One region of the Stenotrophomonas testudinis genome, then DNA from elsewhere that is predicted to be linked to it. Evidence: riboswitches for the same ligand, from Rfam matches in the RefSeq annotation. Region 1 holds a riboswitch; the other holds the start of a gene.
What was found. Region 1 has a riboswitch for cobalamin ahead of btuB (TonB-dependent vitamin B12 receptor). Riboswitches for the same ligand answer to the same signal wherever they lie in the genome.
Positions count from the first base shown of each region.

Region 2: another riboswitch for cobalamin. It lies ahead of NQ204_RS04235 (epoxyqueuosine reductase QueH); the one in region 1 lies ahead of btuB (TonB-dependent vitamin B12 receptor).

Region 1 covers NZ_JAMOKY010000008.1:61,403-69,084, reverse strand. The annotation lists gene NQ204_RS07265 (MBL fold metallo-hydrolase) at 1-39, opposite strand, end outside; gene NQ204_RS07260 (NAD(P)-dependent oxidoreductase) at 133-771, opposite strand; gene NQ204_RS07255 (LysR family transcriptional regulator) at 880-1,809, shown strand; gene gph (phosphoglycolate phosphatase) at 1,924-2,595, shown strand; gene btuB (TonB-dependent vitamin B12 receptor) at 2,708-4,564, opposite strand; cobalamin riboswitch at 4,682-4,904, opposite strand; gene NQ204_RS07240 (histidine phosphatase family protein) at 5,047-5,625, shown strand; gene NQ204_RS07235 (TfoX/Sxy family protein) at 5,671-6,033, opposite strand; gene NQ204_RS07230 (GAF domain-containing protein) at 6,030-6,512, opposite strand; gene bioD (dethiobiotin synthase) at 6,580-7,263, shown strand; gene NQ204_RS07220 (aminotransferase-like domain-containing protein) at 7,342-7,682, opposite strand, start outside.
Region 2 covers NZ_JAMOKY010000004.1:102,310-109,991, forward strand. The annotation lists gene NQ204_RS04220 (FAD-binding oxidoreductase) at 1-1,357, shown strand, start outside; gene NQ204_RS04225 (bifunctional nicotinamide-nucleotide adenylyltransferase/Nudix hydroxylase) at 1,589-2,638, shown strand; gene NQ204_RS04230 (nicotinate phosphoribosyltransferase) at 2,704-4,113, shown strand; cobalamin riboswitch at 4,194-4,422, shown strand; gene NQ204_RS04235 (epoxyqueuosine reductase QueH) at 4,564-5,235, shown strand; gene pncA (bifunctional nicotinamidase/pyrazinamidase) at 5,292-5,918, shown strand; gene NQ204_RS04245 (glutathione S-transferase family protein) at 5,932-6,903, opposite strand; gene purU (formyltetrahydrofolate deformylase) at 6,988-7,682, opposite strand, start outside.

The sequences.
Region 1 (7,682 bases):
AGCCAGTGCGAGGGGAAGCAGCAGGGCAGCAGTACGCATCAACGATTCCTCGTGTAGAGCCGAGCCCATGCTCGGCTGCAGTGGTTGCCTCGAGCCGAGCGCAGGCTCGGCTCTACAGGGGGAACGTATCGATCAATACGCCGCAGTGATGATCTGCTTCGGGTACTTGGCCGCTTCCAGCTCGGCCACGAACGCCGCACCGTAATCGGCGTAACTGATGCGGCTGTGGCCGCTGGCATCGGCCAGGAAGGTCTTCGCCTGCACGCGGTACTGGCCGCGCTCGTCGCCCGGGCCGATCTCCGCCGCCGGCGAGAAGAAGGTCCAGTCCAGGTCATCCACGGCCTGCAGGCGCTTCAGCGCTTCGCGCGCGGCCAGTGCGTAGGGCTTGTAGGCGGCCGGGAAATCCGGGGTGTCGACCAGCTGCACGCCCGGGGCGATTTCCAGGCTGCCGGCACCACCGACCACCACCACGCGCGGCACCTTGGCCTGGCGCGCGGCGGCGACCAACTGGTCGGCCACGGTGGCGATCTGGGCGATGTCATCACCCGGGCGCGGGCCGTAGGCGCTGGCCAGCACGTCGTGGCCGGCAATCACCGCAGCCAGGGCGTCGGTGTCGTCCAGCGCGGCGATGGCCAGCTGGGCACCGGCCAATTCGGCCGGCAGGTCCTTTTCACTGCGGACCACGGCCGTGACCTGGTGGCCGTGGGCCAGCGCGTGGCGGGCGATCTGGCGGCCGATGTTGCCGGTGGCACCGACGAGGGCAATCTTCATGGCGGAACTCCTTGGGGCGGAATGGGGTGGGAACGAGGCCACTGTAGGTCGCTGCAGATGCTCGAAAAACAGCGTATAACGCGCTTGTTTGTTGCATGGATCGAGCAGATGGACCGATTGACCGCCATGACCGTGTTCGTCGAAGTGGCCGAGCGCGGCAGCCTGACCGCCGCCGCCGAGGTGCTGGACATGTCCCGCGCGATGGTCACCCGCTACCTGGCCGAGGTGGAGGGCTGGCTGGGCGCGCGCCTGCTGCACCGGACCACGCGGCGGATCAGCCTGACCGGCGCCGGTGAGGCCGCGCTGGCGCGTTTCCGGCAGATGCTGGCCATCGGCGAGGAACTGCAGAGCGAACTGGCCAGCGACGATCCCGAGCCGCACGGCACCCTGCGCATCACCGCCAGCGTCTCGTTCGGGCAGAGCCATCTGGCCCGCGCGGTGGCCGCCTTCGTGCAGCGCCATCCGGCGGCACGCATCGAGCTGCTGCTGGTCGACCGCATGGTCAACCTGGTGGAGGAGCGCGTGGACCTGGCGGTGCGCATCGCGCGCCAGATCGGCCCGAGCCTGATCGCGCGGCGGCTGGCCACCTGCCGTTCGGTGCTGTGCGCAACGCCGGCTTACCTGCAGGCACATGGCACGCCCAGCGCGCCGGAACAGCTGCCCGCGCACAACTGCCTCACCCATCATTACGTGGGCAAGAGCCTGTGGCAGCTGCACCGCGACGGCCGTGCGCTGTCGGTGGCGGTGGGCGGCAACATCAGTGCCAATGAAGCCTCGCTGCTGCTGGAAGCGGTGCGCGCCGGTGCCGGCATCGCCATGCTGCCGACCTACCAGGTGGCACCGCTGCTGCGTTCGGGCGAACTGGTGCAGCTGCTGCCGGCCTACGAACTGGACGAGCTGGGCATTCATGCCGTGTACGCATCGCGTCGACAGCAGCCCGCTGTCATGCGGCGGTTCCTGGATTTCCTGGCCGAGTGTTTTGCCAGCCCTGCCTTCCAGGATCTGGAGTGGCGCCCAGCGATCAAGGAGGACACATGAACCATGGACAGGCACTGCTCGACCACAACCGCGGGGCGTGGGACCGGCTGAGGCGGAGCCGGCGAAAAAGGCGGGGCGTACAATGGACGGCCCACGTCGTACAGGTAAAGTCCCTTGTCGTATCCCTATCCGTTGGTTGTGTTTGATCTGGACGGCACGCTGGTGGACAGCGCGGCCGATATCGCCGAAGCGCTGAACCGCACGCTGGAAGACATTGGCCTGGCGCGCGTGCCTGAAGCCACCGTGCTGGCCTGGATCGGCGACGGCGTGCGGCGGCTGGTGGAGCAGGCCGTGCATGCCGCCGGTCGTGACATCGATCTGGCCGAAGTGATGCCGACCTTCATGGTGCATTACCGCGAGTGCCTGCTGCGCAGCCCGCGCTTGTTCGACGGCGTGCCTGAAGCGCTGGCCTTGCTGCGTGCGCGTGGCGTGCCGCTGGCTATCTGCACCAACAAGCCGGCCGCGCTGGTGCCGCCGCTGCTGCAGCACCTGGGCATCGGCGATGCGTTTTCGGTGGTGCTGGGCGGTGATTCGCTGCCGCAGCGCAAGCCGAGTGGTGAACCGCTGCGGCATATCGCCGCGCACTTCGGGCTGGCAGTGGACGCCTGCCTGATGGTCGGTGATTCGCTCACCGACTACCGCGCCGCCGAAGACGCGGGCATGCCGATCGCACTGGTGCGCTACGGCTACCCGCGCGGCCTGGACCTGGAAACGGCACATGCCGTGGCCGTGATCGACGACCTGCGCGAACTGCCGGGGCTGGCATCAGGCATTCCGACGCCGTGATCCGTTCGCCGGGCATGGCCCGGCGCTACCGACGCGCCCATGTAGAGCCGAGCCCATGCTCGGCTGCCCGGCTCTACAGTAGATCGACGCCATGCGTCGATGCCGAGGCCCGTTATTTCGGCTGGTAGCGCACGCTCAGCTGGTATTCGCGGCCCGGCTGGTTGAACCACGCCACGGCCTCGTAGCGGCGGTCGAACACGTTGGCCGCGCGCGCCAGCAGCGACCACGACGGCGTCAGGGCATATTCCGCGCGCAGGTCCAGGGTGCCGTAGCCACCCACCTTCACCGCGTTGCTGGCGTCGTCGTAACGCTTGCCCGCGCCCTGTACGGTCAGCCCGGTGCGGAAATCACCGAAGCGGCGATCCACATCCAGACGCGCGGTCTGCTGCGCGCGGCGCGGCAGCCAGTTGTCGAACTGCGCGCTGCCGGCCGTGCGGTTGCGCGGGTCGGTGTAGCTCAGCTGGCCATTGATGTCGAAGCCGGCCACCACCACGCCCGCGGTCAGCTCGGCACCGCGGATACGCGCCCTCTCGACCTGCTGCATCATGAAGGTCGCCGCATCGTAGGTGATCAGGTCATCGATGCGCGTCTCGTACACGTCCACGCCCCAGTGCCAGCCCTGGCCATGCTGCGACAGGCCGAGGTTGGCGCTCTTCGACTTCTCCGGGTCCAGCGTCGGCACGCCGCTCCACGGGTCGTACAGGTCGCTGAAGGTCGGTGCCTTGAACGCGGTACCGTAGCTGGCATTCACGCGCAGGCCGTGGCCCAGGTCCATCGCCCAGCCGAGGCTGCCGGTGGCATGGTTGCCGAACTGCGCGTTGTCATCGTTGCGCGCGCTTACCTGCAGCTGGTGGCGGCCGAAACGGCCCTGGTACTGCACGAACACGCCGGTATTGCGGCGGCTGTCGACCAGATAGCCCGCGCTGCTGCCATCGAGGTTGTCCTCGCTCCAGTCCACGCCGGTGCTCAGCAGCTGGCCCTCGGCCAGGCCGATGTCCGCCTGCAGCGATGCATTGTCGCGGTGCGTCTGCGCGCTGCCAAACACACCGAAGTCACCGTAGTTGTCCGACTCGTTGTCGCTGCGGCCGACGCTGGCGGTGAAAACCAAGCGCTCGGACGGGGTATAGCGCACCTTGCCGGACATCACCTGTTGCAGCGTTTCCGAATAGTTGTAGTAACCGTCGTAGTGGTTCTCGCCTTCAGCACGCAGCGCGCTGCCTTCCACGCTCCACTGGTCGTTGAAGGTGTAGCCACCGCGCAGGCTCTTGGACAGGTTGCGGTAGCCATCGCGGTCGGGCTCATCGGCGAAGCAGCCGGTGAACAGCGTGGCCGAGCCACGGCAGGCGTTGATGCCGTCGGTGTGCTGGTAGGCGATGTCGGCGCCGAACCAGCCGTGCTCGCCGCTGCCACCGATGCCGCCGCTGGTTTCGCGCAGGCCATTGCTGCCGCCGCCGAGCTGGAAGTGCGGCGCGAATTCGCCCTGGTTGCGACGGGTGAAGATCTGGATGACGCCACCGATGGCATCGGCGCCGTAGAGGCTCGACTGCGGGCCGCGCACGATTTCCACGCGCTCGATCTGCGCCAGCGGCAGGTCCTGGTACATCGCCAGGCCAAGGTCGGCGCTGTTGATGCGCACGCCATCGACCAGCACCACGGTGTGCGAGGAATTGGTGCCGCGCAGGAACAGCGAGCTCTGCTTGCCGAGGCCACCGCTGTTGGTCAGGTTGATGCCGGCGCGGCCGGCCAGCAGTTCCTGCAGCGAGGTGGCCTGGCTGGATTCGATCTGTGCGCGGTCGATCACCTGCGCCGGTGCGATGCTGTCCTGCAGGGCGATGGGGGTGCGCGTGGCGGTCACCAGCACCTGGTCCAGCGCAGCGGTGTCATCGCTCGCCTGAGCATGGGCCAGGGCGGGCAGGGCGGGCAGGGCGGCCAGCACGGCCAAGGACAGCATTCGGAACTGCAGCTTCATCGGGAGGACTCCGGGTGCCACGCACGCCCGCGTGGCGAAGGGGAGGAGCCACGAAGGCAGGCACGCGCCGAAGCCGCGGCAGATGCCGCGATCATCCAGCGCCATGCCCACCGCATCGCGACCTGAGGCTTCCGGGCCGGTCTCCGGGCTTGCCGCCAAGTGGCGCGAGGCCACCGTCCAGGCGCCTTCCCATGCCAGAGGCACAGTGGCGATGTTGCCTGGAACAGACGTGCTTACCGTTGCGGGGGCAGCGCCGGCCTGGCGTGTTGCCACGCGTCACCGGCTTCCCGTTTCAACCTGCCGGCCATGGCCGCAGGTCACCTGGAAGTGGGCGCAGTCTACGGCATCCCCGGCGCCCGGTAGAGTCGAGCTTGCTCGACTGCCTCGGCTGTGCCCGTAGAATATCCCCTCGATCCCGTGGTGCCGTTGCCGATGTCCCGCTGTTTTCTACTGTTCCCGCGTTGCCTGCACAGGACGCACGCATGATCCTCGACCTGGTCCGCCATGCCGGCAACGGCCGCGATGCGTTTCTCGATGGCCGCAGCGATCCGCCGCAGCTGGCCCGCCTGCCGCAGGAACTGGTTGACGCCTATGCCGAGCAGGACTGGCAGCGGGTGATCAGTTCGCCGCGCCTGCGCTCGCTGCACACGGCGATGGCTCTGGCCACCCCGCGCGGGCTGGACGTGGAAGCGGACGAGGAGTGGGAAGAACTGGATTTCGGCGATTGGGACGGGCAGTCACTGTTCGACCTGCCGGAGGACGCGCTGGCGGCCTTCCACGCCGATCCGCATGCGTTCCCCCCGCCCAACGGCGAAAGCTGGGGCCACTTCGAACGGCGCATCGCACGCGCGCTGGATCGCCTGCTGGACGATGACGATCCGCTGCCGACCGTGGTGGTCAGCCATGGCGGCCCGCTGCGCATGGTGCTGTCGCAGGTCTGCGGGCTGCCGCTGTCGCTGTGCTGGGCCCTGCGCATCGACCACGGCACGCGCCTGCGGGTGTGGCTGGAGCGCGGCGAAGTGGGCCTGGTCGGCGAGCTGCTGGAACTGCAGCAGCCGTAAGAGCGAACGCCGGGCCATGCCCGGCGAGCGCGCAGCGCTGCTGCTCTAATCCTCGCCGGCGCTCTCGGCGAAGCTGTCTTCGCCGTCATCCCCGGTGTCGAAGCGCTGCTCATGCACCGGGCCCGATGCCGGGCCGGCCGCCTTCAGCGGGTGCGCGACGATGCGTGCCTCGTAATCCTGCACCAGCGCTTCGCGCTGGGCTTCGCCCAGCTCCTGCCAATGGCAGTCCAGCAGCGCGCCTTCCAGCGAATAAAGCAGGTTCAGGCTCGGCTTGAAGCCGGCGCGCTTGACCTTGACGAAGGCCCCGACCGCGCCGAGCGCGGCCAGGTCCTCGCGGCTGCGCAGGCCGACCTGGCGCAGCCACGCCGCGCTCTTCGGGCCGATGTTGCGCAGCTTCGGTGCGCTCATCCCAGAGCCTCGACGAACACGCGGGCGATGGCTTCCAGACCGGCCTGGTCCTCGGCATCGAAGCGGCCCACCTTCGGGCTGTCGATGTCGAACACGCCGATCAGCTCACCACCGCGCAGCAGCGGCACCACCAGTTCCGAGCGCGAGGCCGAATCGCAGGCGATGTGGCCGGGGAAGGCATCGACATCGTCCACGCGCTGGGTGACGCGCTGGCTGGCGGCGGCACCGCACACGCCCTTGTCCAGCGGGATGCGCACGCAGGCCGGCAGGCCCTGGAACGGGCCGACTACCAGCTCCTTGCCGTCGTACAGGTAGAAGCCCACCCAGTTCAGGTCGGGCAGGGCGTGGTAGACCAGTGCGGAGAGGTTGGCCGCATTGGCGATGCGGTCGGACTCGGCGTAGACCAGGCCGCGGGCCTGTTCCAGCAGCTGGGCGTATTGTTCCGGCTTGCTGCCGGTGAGCGAGGCATTGGCGAACATGCCTGCAGTCTAGCAAGCGTACGGGAGCAGCGATAATGCACGCTCTGTTGCATGCCTGGAGCCGTTGATGCCCCTGCCCACCCTGATGCCGCCTGCCGTGTTCGTCACCGGGACCGATACCGGGATCGGCAAGACCGCCAGCAGCACCGCGCTGCTGCTGGCGCTGCGCCGGCGCGGGCTGCGCGCGGTGGGCATGAAGCCGGTGGCCAGTGGCAGCCAGGACCTCGGCCAGGGCCTGCGCAACGAGGATGCCCTGGCGTTGCAGGCGGCCAGCTGGCCGGTGCCGGACTACGACGACCTGAACCCCTATGCGCTGCGGCAGCCGCTGGCGCCGGAGCTGGCCGCCGCCGAGGACGGCGTGCAGGTGCAGCTGGCGCCGATCGTGGCCGCGTTCGAGCGGCTGCGTGCGCAGGCCGACGTGGTGGTGGTGGAGGGCGTGGGCGGCTGGCTGGCACCAGTGTCGGCCACGCTGGACCAGCTGGATCTGGTGCGCGCACTGCGCCTGCCGGTGCTGCTGGTGGTGGGCATGCGCCTGGGCTGCGTGAACCATGCACGGCTGACCGCGCAGTCGCTGCAGGCCAGCGGCGTGGAGTGCCTGGGCTGGATCGGCAACCACATCGACCCCACCATGCAGCGCCAGGACGAGAACATCGCCACGCTGCAGCAGCGCCTGCCGATGCCGTGCTGGGGGAGGTTGCCGTACCTGCCGGGCGCAGATGGTGAGCGACTCGCAGCGCACCTGTGCGATTGATCTGCTTCCTGTAGAGCCGAGCCCATGCTCGGCTCAGCACCGGATCCGGGTGAAACGCAGCCGAGCGCAGGCTCGGCTCTACAGGGCAGAGCGTGCTGCCAGTTCCCGCGCGATCGCACCCAGTCGTTCCACCGCACTGATGAAGCGCGCATCCAGCGCCTGGCAGCACGACAGCCGCAGGCAATGCCGGTAGCGCGCACCGCGCGAATACACCTGGCCGGGCATGAACACGATGTCCTCCGCCAGCGCCCGCTCGAACAGTTCGCGGGTATCCACGCCCGGCAGCTCCAGCCACAGCAGGAAGCCGCCCTGCGGCTCCGTGGCACGGGTGCCGGCGGGGAAGTGCTCGGCCACCAGCTGGCGCAGGCGCCCGACCTGTTCGCGGTACAGCCGGCGCATGCGGTGCAGGTGATGCTCGT
Region 2 (7,682 bases), on a different contig from region 1:
CAGTGCCTGTACCCGGCGCGGCACGCCCGTGGCCAACGACATCAGCCAGCTGGAACCTACCGACGTGGCCGCGGTGCGGGCCGTTGCCGAAACGGCCGACCTGCAGGCCGCCCTGCAGCAGCACCGGGGCACGGTCTGCGTGGCCGGCGGCCGCTACAGCATGGGCGGGCAGACCAGTGCGGCCGGCGCCCTGCAGCTGGACCTGACGCCGAGCCACCGCCTGCTGTGGCTGGACGTCGCGCGCAAGGCGGTGCGCGTGCAGGCCGGCATGCGCTGGCGCGCGCTGCAGGAATGGCTGGACCCGCACAACCTGTCGGTGAAGGTGATGCAGAGCTTCAGCAATTTCACCGTCGGCGGTTCGGTGTCGGTGAACTGCCATGGCCGCTACGTCGGCAGCGGCAGCATGGCCTCCACCGTGCGTGCGCTGCAGGTGGTGCTGCGGTCCGGCGAGGTGGTCGAGACCTCGCGCACGCAGCACCCGGAGCTGTTCGCCGCGGTCATCGGGGGCTATGGCCTGATCGGCGTGGTCAGTGAAGTCGAGCTGGACCTGGCCGACAACGACCGCATGGCGCGGCACATGGAGCGGGTGGCGCTGGCCGATTACCCGCAGTGGTTCCGCGAGAACGTGGCGTCGCGCAGCGATGCGTTGATGCACAACGCCGACCTCATTCCGCCGCGTTTCGATGCACCGGTGACCGTGACCTGGCGGCGCAGCACTGCAGCGCTGACCGACACCCGGCGCCTGATACCGCGGGGTGCCAACTATGTCCACGAACAGAACATGATCTGGGCCGTCACCGAACTGCCCGGCGGCCCGCAGCTGCGCGAGAGCTCGGTGGTGAGGCAGCAGATGGCCGAACCGCGGGTGATCCATCGCAACCTGGAAGCGAGCCTGGATGTGGCCTCGCTGGAACCCCGCATGCGCGCGGTGTCGACCTACCTGCTGCAGGAATACTTCATCCCCGTGGGCAGCTTCCAGGCCTTCGCCACGCGCATGTCCGCGATCCTGCAGCACCACCGTGTCGACGCACTGAATGTATCGATCCGCCACGCCCCCGCTGATACGACCGCATTGATGAAGTGGGCGAACGAAGACGTGTTCTGCTTCGTGCTGTACCACAAGCAACGACGGCACCCGTGGGGCGACACGATGTCCACACGCTGGACCCGCGCATTGATCGACGCGGCAGTGGAAAGCGGCGGCCGGTATTACCTGCCCTACCGCCCGCACGCCACACGCGAGCAGTTCCAGCGCGCGTACCCGCAGTGGAACGCATTCGTTGAACGCAAACGCCAGTACGACCCGCAGATGCAGCTGGTGAACCACCTCTGGCAGCGCTACCTCGCAGCGCCTTAGCAGCGCACACGAGCAAGCGGCGACCGAGCTTACAGGGACGTACTTGCAGCGTCTCCCTCAACCGGCCCCCCCCGCCAACCCACGGATAGCAGGCTCCTGCTCTGGCCTCGGCAGGTGCAGGGCGCAGCCCTGCCGGCAACCCCCACACTTGACCCCCACAACCATCGGCGTAGCATCTGCACCAAGCCAAGGGACAGACCCGCGGCTGCCACAACGACATGAGGGATTCTCATGGAATTCGACTATCTCGTCTTCATCGGGCGTTTCGAGCCCTTCCACAACGGCCACGCCGCCGTTGCCCGCCTGGCCCTGAGCCGGGCCCGCAAGCTGATCTTCCTGGTCGGCTCTGCCGATACCCCCCGCAGCCTGCGCAATCCCTGGACCGTGGCCGAACGCGCCGTGATGATCCAGGCCGCCCTCGATGGCAACACCCAACGCCTGCTGATCCGCCCGCTGCGCGACCACCTGTACAACGAAGCGCAGTGGATCGCCAACGTGCAGCGCCAGGTCGCCGAAGCCCTACGCAACGACGGCGCCGCCGCCGATGCCAAGGTCGGCCTGATCGGCATGGACAAGGACGCCTCCAGCTACTACCTGCGCGAATTCCCGCAGTGGCCACTGGTGGACGTGCAGCACACGGCCACCCTGTCGGCCACCGAGCTGCGCCGCTACCTGTTCGAAGCCGGCGACGTCGACTTCCACGGTGCGCTGCTGATGCTGCGTGGCAACGTGCCGGCGCCGGTGTACGACATGCTCGAAGCCTTCCGCAGAAGCGCACCGGCCTATGGCCAGCTGGTGGCCGAGTACCGCTTCATCGAACAGTACAAGGCCGCCTGGAAGGACGCGCCCTACGCGCCCACTTTCGTCACCACCGATGCGGTGGTAGTGCATTCGGGCCACGTGCTGCTGGTGCGCCGCCGTTCGGAACCCGGCAAGGGCCTATGGGCTCTGCCCGGTGGATTCGTCGGCCAGGAACAGAGCCTGCTCGACAGCTGCCTGCGCGAACTGCGCGAGGAAACCCGGCTGAAGATCCCGCTGCCGGTGCTGAAGGGTTCGCTGAAGAGCCAGCAGGTGTTCGACCACCCCGACCGAAGCCAGCGCGGCCGCACCATCACCCACGGTTTCCACTTCGAATTCCCGGCCGGTGAACTGCCGGCGGTGCGCGGCGGCGACGATGCCGACAAGGCGCGCTGGATTCCGGTGAGCGAAGCGCTGGAGATGGGCCCGCAGCTGTTCGAAGACCACCTGCACATCCTGGAGTATTTCCTCGGCCGGGGCTGACCCGACCGGCTTTCCCCACCGGCGGATAGACCGCCGGTGTCACTCGACGCGAAGGAGCTTCCGTCATGCATTACCTCGATAATCTTCTCCTCGACACCGACAGCTACAAGGCCAGCCACTGGCTGCAGTACCCGCCGGGTACCGATGCCACGTTCTTCTACGTGGAATCGCGCGGCGGCCTGCACGACCGCACGGTGTTCTTCGGCTTGCAGGCGATCCTCAAGGACGCCTTGGCACGGCCCATCACCCACGCCGACATCGACGACGCCGCCGCGGTGTTCGCCGCGCATGGCGAACCGTTCAATGAAGCCGGCTGGCGAGATATCGTCGACCGCCTCGGCGGCCACCTGCCGGTACGCATCCGCGCCGTGCCCGAGGGCAGCGTGGTGCCCACGCACCAGGCGCTGATGACCATCGAATCGACCGACCCGGCCGCGTTCTGGGTGCCCTCGTACCTGGAAACCCTGCTGCTGCGCGTGTGGTACCCGGTCACCGTGGCCACCATCAGCTGGCATGCGCGGCAGACCGTCGCCGGCTTCCTGCAGCAGACCAGCGACGACCCGCAGGGGCAGCTGCCGTTCAAGCTGCACGACTTCGGCGCACGCGGTGTGTCGAGCCTGCAGTCGGCCGCGCTGGGCGGTGCCGCGCACCTGGTCAACTTCCTCGGCACCGACACCGTCTCGGCGCTGTGCCTGGCCCGCGCGCACTACCACGCGCCGATGGCCGGCTATTCGATTCCCGCCGCCGAGCACAGCACCATCACCAGCTGGGGCCGCGAGCGCGAAGTGGATGCCTACCGCAACATGCTGCGCCAGTTCGGCAAGCCCGGTGCGATCGTCGCAGTGGTGTCGGACAGCTATGACATCTACCGCGCGATCAGCGAACACTGGGGCACCACCCTGCGCGATGAAGTGATCGCCTCGGGCGCGACCCTGGTCATCCGCCCCGATTCGGGGGACCCGGTGGAGGTGGTGGCCGAGAGCCTGCGCCGCCTGGACGAGGCCTTTGGCCATACGATCAACGGCAAGGGCTACCGCGTGCTCAACCACCTGCGGGTGATCCAGGGCGATGGCATCAACCCGGACACGATCCGCGCCATCCTGCAGCGCATCACAGGGGACGGCTACGCTGCCGACAACGTGGCCTTCGGCATGGGCGGTGCCCTGCTGCAGCGGCTGGATCGCGATACGCAGAAGTTCGCGCTGAAGTGCTCGGCCGCGCGGGTGGACGGTGCGTGGATCGACGTCTACAAGGACCCGATCACCGATGCCGGCAAGACCAGCAAGCGCGGTCGCATGCGCCTGCTGCGCCGGCTGGACGACGGCAGCCTGCACACGGTGGCGCTGCCAGCCAGCGGTGACGACACGCTGCCGGCCGGCTTCGAGGATGCGATGGTGACCGTGTGGGAGAACGGGCGGTTGCTGTACGACCAGCGCTTGGAGGACATCCGCGCGCGGGCTGCTGCGGGACGTTGACGGCGTCTCCGGGGTCGGATCCCGTTGCAGCGCAACGGGCTCCGACCCCACTGCCTCTTGACCCACGCCGGCAACGCGTCCACCGTGGGCACGCCGAAGGTATCCCTGCCGTCGTTGCGACAACGGCAGGGATTTGAATGGGAATCCGGTGAAGGCGCCTCGCGCGCCCATTCCGGAGCTGCCCCGCAGCGGTGAATGGAAACGAATCCTGCCAACAGCACTGGGCTCGCGCCTGGGAAGCGGCAGGTAGTAGGTGGGCTGCGGCCCGTGTCCATCAGCCCGAATACCGGCCCCGGCCGGGGGACACGACCGTCCCCTGACTCGACCTGGAATCTCCGCGGGGAGGTTGCCGGGGCCAATGTCGTCCTGGGCGTGCAGGCGGCGTGGCCGCGCGCGTCCTGTTCACGGTTTCCGGCCAGACCCGTTGCCCACGCCCAGATGCACCCGACGATGACCGAGTTCCAACGCCCCGCCCTGTCCCTCCCCGCCGACGGCAAGCGCCTGCTGCTGCATTCGTGCTGCGCGCCCTGCTCGGGCGAAGTGATGGAGGCGATCACCGCCTCCGGGATCGACTACGCGATCTTCTTCTACAACCCCAACATCCACCCGGTGAAGGAATACGAGCTGCGCAAGCAGGAGAACATCCGCTTCGCCGAGCAGCACGGCATCCCCTTCATCGATTGCGACTACGACACCGACAACTGGTTCAGCCGTGCGCGCGGCATGGAAAACGAGCCCGAGCGCGGCATCCGCTGCACGATGTGCTTCGACATGCGTTTCGAGCGCACCGCGCTGTACGCGCATGAGCACGGCTACGACACCATCAGTTCGTCGCTGGGCATTTCGCGCTGGAAAAACATGGCGCAGATCAACGACTGCGGCGTGCGCGCGGCATCGCGCTACGAAGGCCTGCAGTACTGGGAATACAACTGGCGCAAGGGCGGCGGTGCCAGCCGCATGGTGGAGATCAGCAAGCGCGAACAGTTCTACCAGCAGGAGTACTGCGGCTGCGTGTATTCGCTGCGCGATGCCAACCGCCACCGCCGCGAAACCGGTCGCGAGCGCATCAAGATCGGCCTGCTGTACTACGGCCAGGATGCTGAAACGCCGCAAGGCGATTGACGTGCGCGCGGGGGGCGGCCACGCTGGTCGCCCCTTCTGCTGTGCTGGACCCTGCCATGACCGCCCTGCCCGCCGATGTCGCCCTGCTGGTGATCGACCTGCAGCCGGACTTCATGCCCGGTGGCGCGCTGGCCTGTGACCAGGGCGATGCGCTGGTGGCGCCGGTTGCCGAGCTGCTGGCGCAGCGCCGCTACCGTACGGTGGTGGCCACGCAGGACTGGCACCCGGCCGACCACGCCTCCTTCGCCAGCCAGCACCCCGGCACGCGCTCGTTCGAGAGCATCCTGCTGCACGCGCAGCCGCAGACCCTGTGGCCGGACCACTGCGTGCAGGGCAGCGACGGCGCCGCGCTGCACCCGGGCGTGGACTGGACCGTGGCCGACCTGATCCTGCGCAAGGGCACCCGCCAGCAGGTGGATTCGTACAGCGCGTTCCGCGAGAACCATGGCCCGGAGGGCGAGCGCCCGCCGACAGGCCTGGCCGGCTGGCTGCATGAGCGACGCATCTGCGAGGTGCATGTGTGCGGCCTGGCGCGCGATTACTGCGTGCTGTGGAGCGCGCAGGACGCGGTGAAATCCGGCTTCCGGGTGAAGTTCCTGTGGGAGCTGACGCGGCCGGTGACCGAAGCCAATGACGCGATGGTGCGTGAGGCGCTGGGCAAGGCGGGGATTGCGATCCTTTGATCGATGGCCGCCTTCACAGCTGCGCGGGCGGCAGATCCCTCAACCGTGCCGGCCCCTTCGCGACGATGCCGGACGGGTTCAACTGGCGATGGCTCTGGTAATAGTGGTGGGTGATGTGGTGGGCATCCACCGTGCGGGCGACCGCAGGCATCGCCAGCATCCGCTGCAGCAGCCCGTTCAGACCGGGGTAGCTGGCGATCTGCCGCACATTGCATTTGAAATGGCCGTGGTAGACCGCATCGAACCTCAGCAGCGTAGTGAACAGGCGGATATCGGCCTCGGTCATTCGACCACCCACCAGCCACGGCGACTGCTGAAGCTGCGCATCAAGCATGTCCAACGTTTCGAACAGCGGCCCCACGGCCTCGTCGTAGGCCTGCTGGGTGCTGGCGAAGCCTGCCTTGTAGACGCCGTTGTTGACCGCCTCGTAGACGCGTGCGTTGATCGCATCGATGTCCGCACGCAGGGCTTCAGGGTAGTAATCACCGGGCAGCGCACCGTGACCGTCAAATGCCTCGTTGAACATCCGCAGGATGTCGGCCGATTCATTGCTGACGATGCTGCGCTGCTCGCGGTCCCACAGCACCGGCACGGTCACCTTGCCGGTCATGCCCGGCTTCGCGGCGGTGTACAGGTGATGCAGGTATTCCGCCTGCAGTTCCGGGTCGGGTATCACGCCGCGCCCTGGCTGGAACGTCCAGCCCTGGTCACCCATGTACCAGTGCACTACCGATACGGGCAGCACTGATTCCAGACCCTTGAGCGCGCGCATGATCAGGGCACGGTGGGCCCAGGGGCAGGCCAGGCTGACATACAGGCGGTAACGCCCGGATGCGGCCGCATGCCCTGGCTGGCCCTGCGGCCCAGGCCCGCCATCGGCTGTCAGCCAGTGGCGGAACGTGGATTCCTCGCGGTGGAACTGCCCATCCTCGCCGGCGGCACCTGCGGTGCCGACCTGCCAGACGCCATCAACGAGCTGGCCCATGCCGGTGCTCCCTCTGCTGCAGAACCGATACCGTAGCGCGTGGAGCCGCAACGTCCGGTGAGAACTGCGTGGAGGCGGGGCCCCTCAGCGGAACACGACCGTGCGATGCCCGTTGAGCAGGATGCGGTGCTCCACATGCCGGCGCACGGCGCGCGCCAGCACCTGTGATTCGGTATCGCTGCCCAGCCGCACCAGCTCGCGCGGCGCCATCGCGTGGTCCACGCGGGCCACGTCCTGTTCGATGATCGGGCCTTCGTCCAGATCCTCGGTCACGTAGTGCGCAGTGGCGCCGATGATCTTGACCCCACGCGCGTGCGCCTGGTGGTACGGCTGCGCGCCCTTGAAGCTGGGCAGGAAGCTGTGGTGGATGTTGATCGCGCGGCCGGCCAGGGCACGGCACAGCGTGGGTGAGAGGATCTGCATGTAACGCGCCAGCACCACCAGGTCGATGCGCTCGCGCTCGACCAGATCGATGATCTGCTGTTCCTGCACCGCGCGCGTGTCCGCGTTCACCGGCAGGTGATGGAACGGCACCTGGTAGGACGCGGCCAGCGGCGCGAAATCGGCGTGGTTGGACGCCACCGCGGCGATATCCACTTTCAGCTGGCCACTATGGGCGCGGAACAGCAGATCGTTCAGGCAATGACCCTGCTTGCTGACCAGCACCAGCAGGCGCGCGCGGCGGCGGCCGTCGTGCAGCTGCCAGTCCATGCCGTAGTCGGCGGCCAGCGCGGCCATCGCCGCATGCACGGTATCCAGCGGCAGGCTGGCGTCGCGGT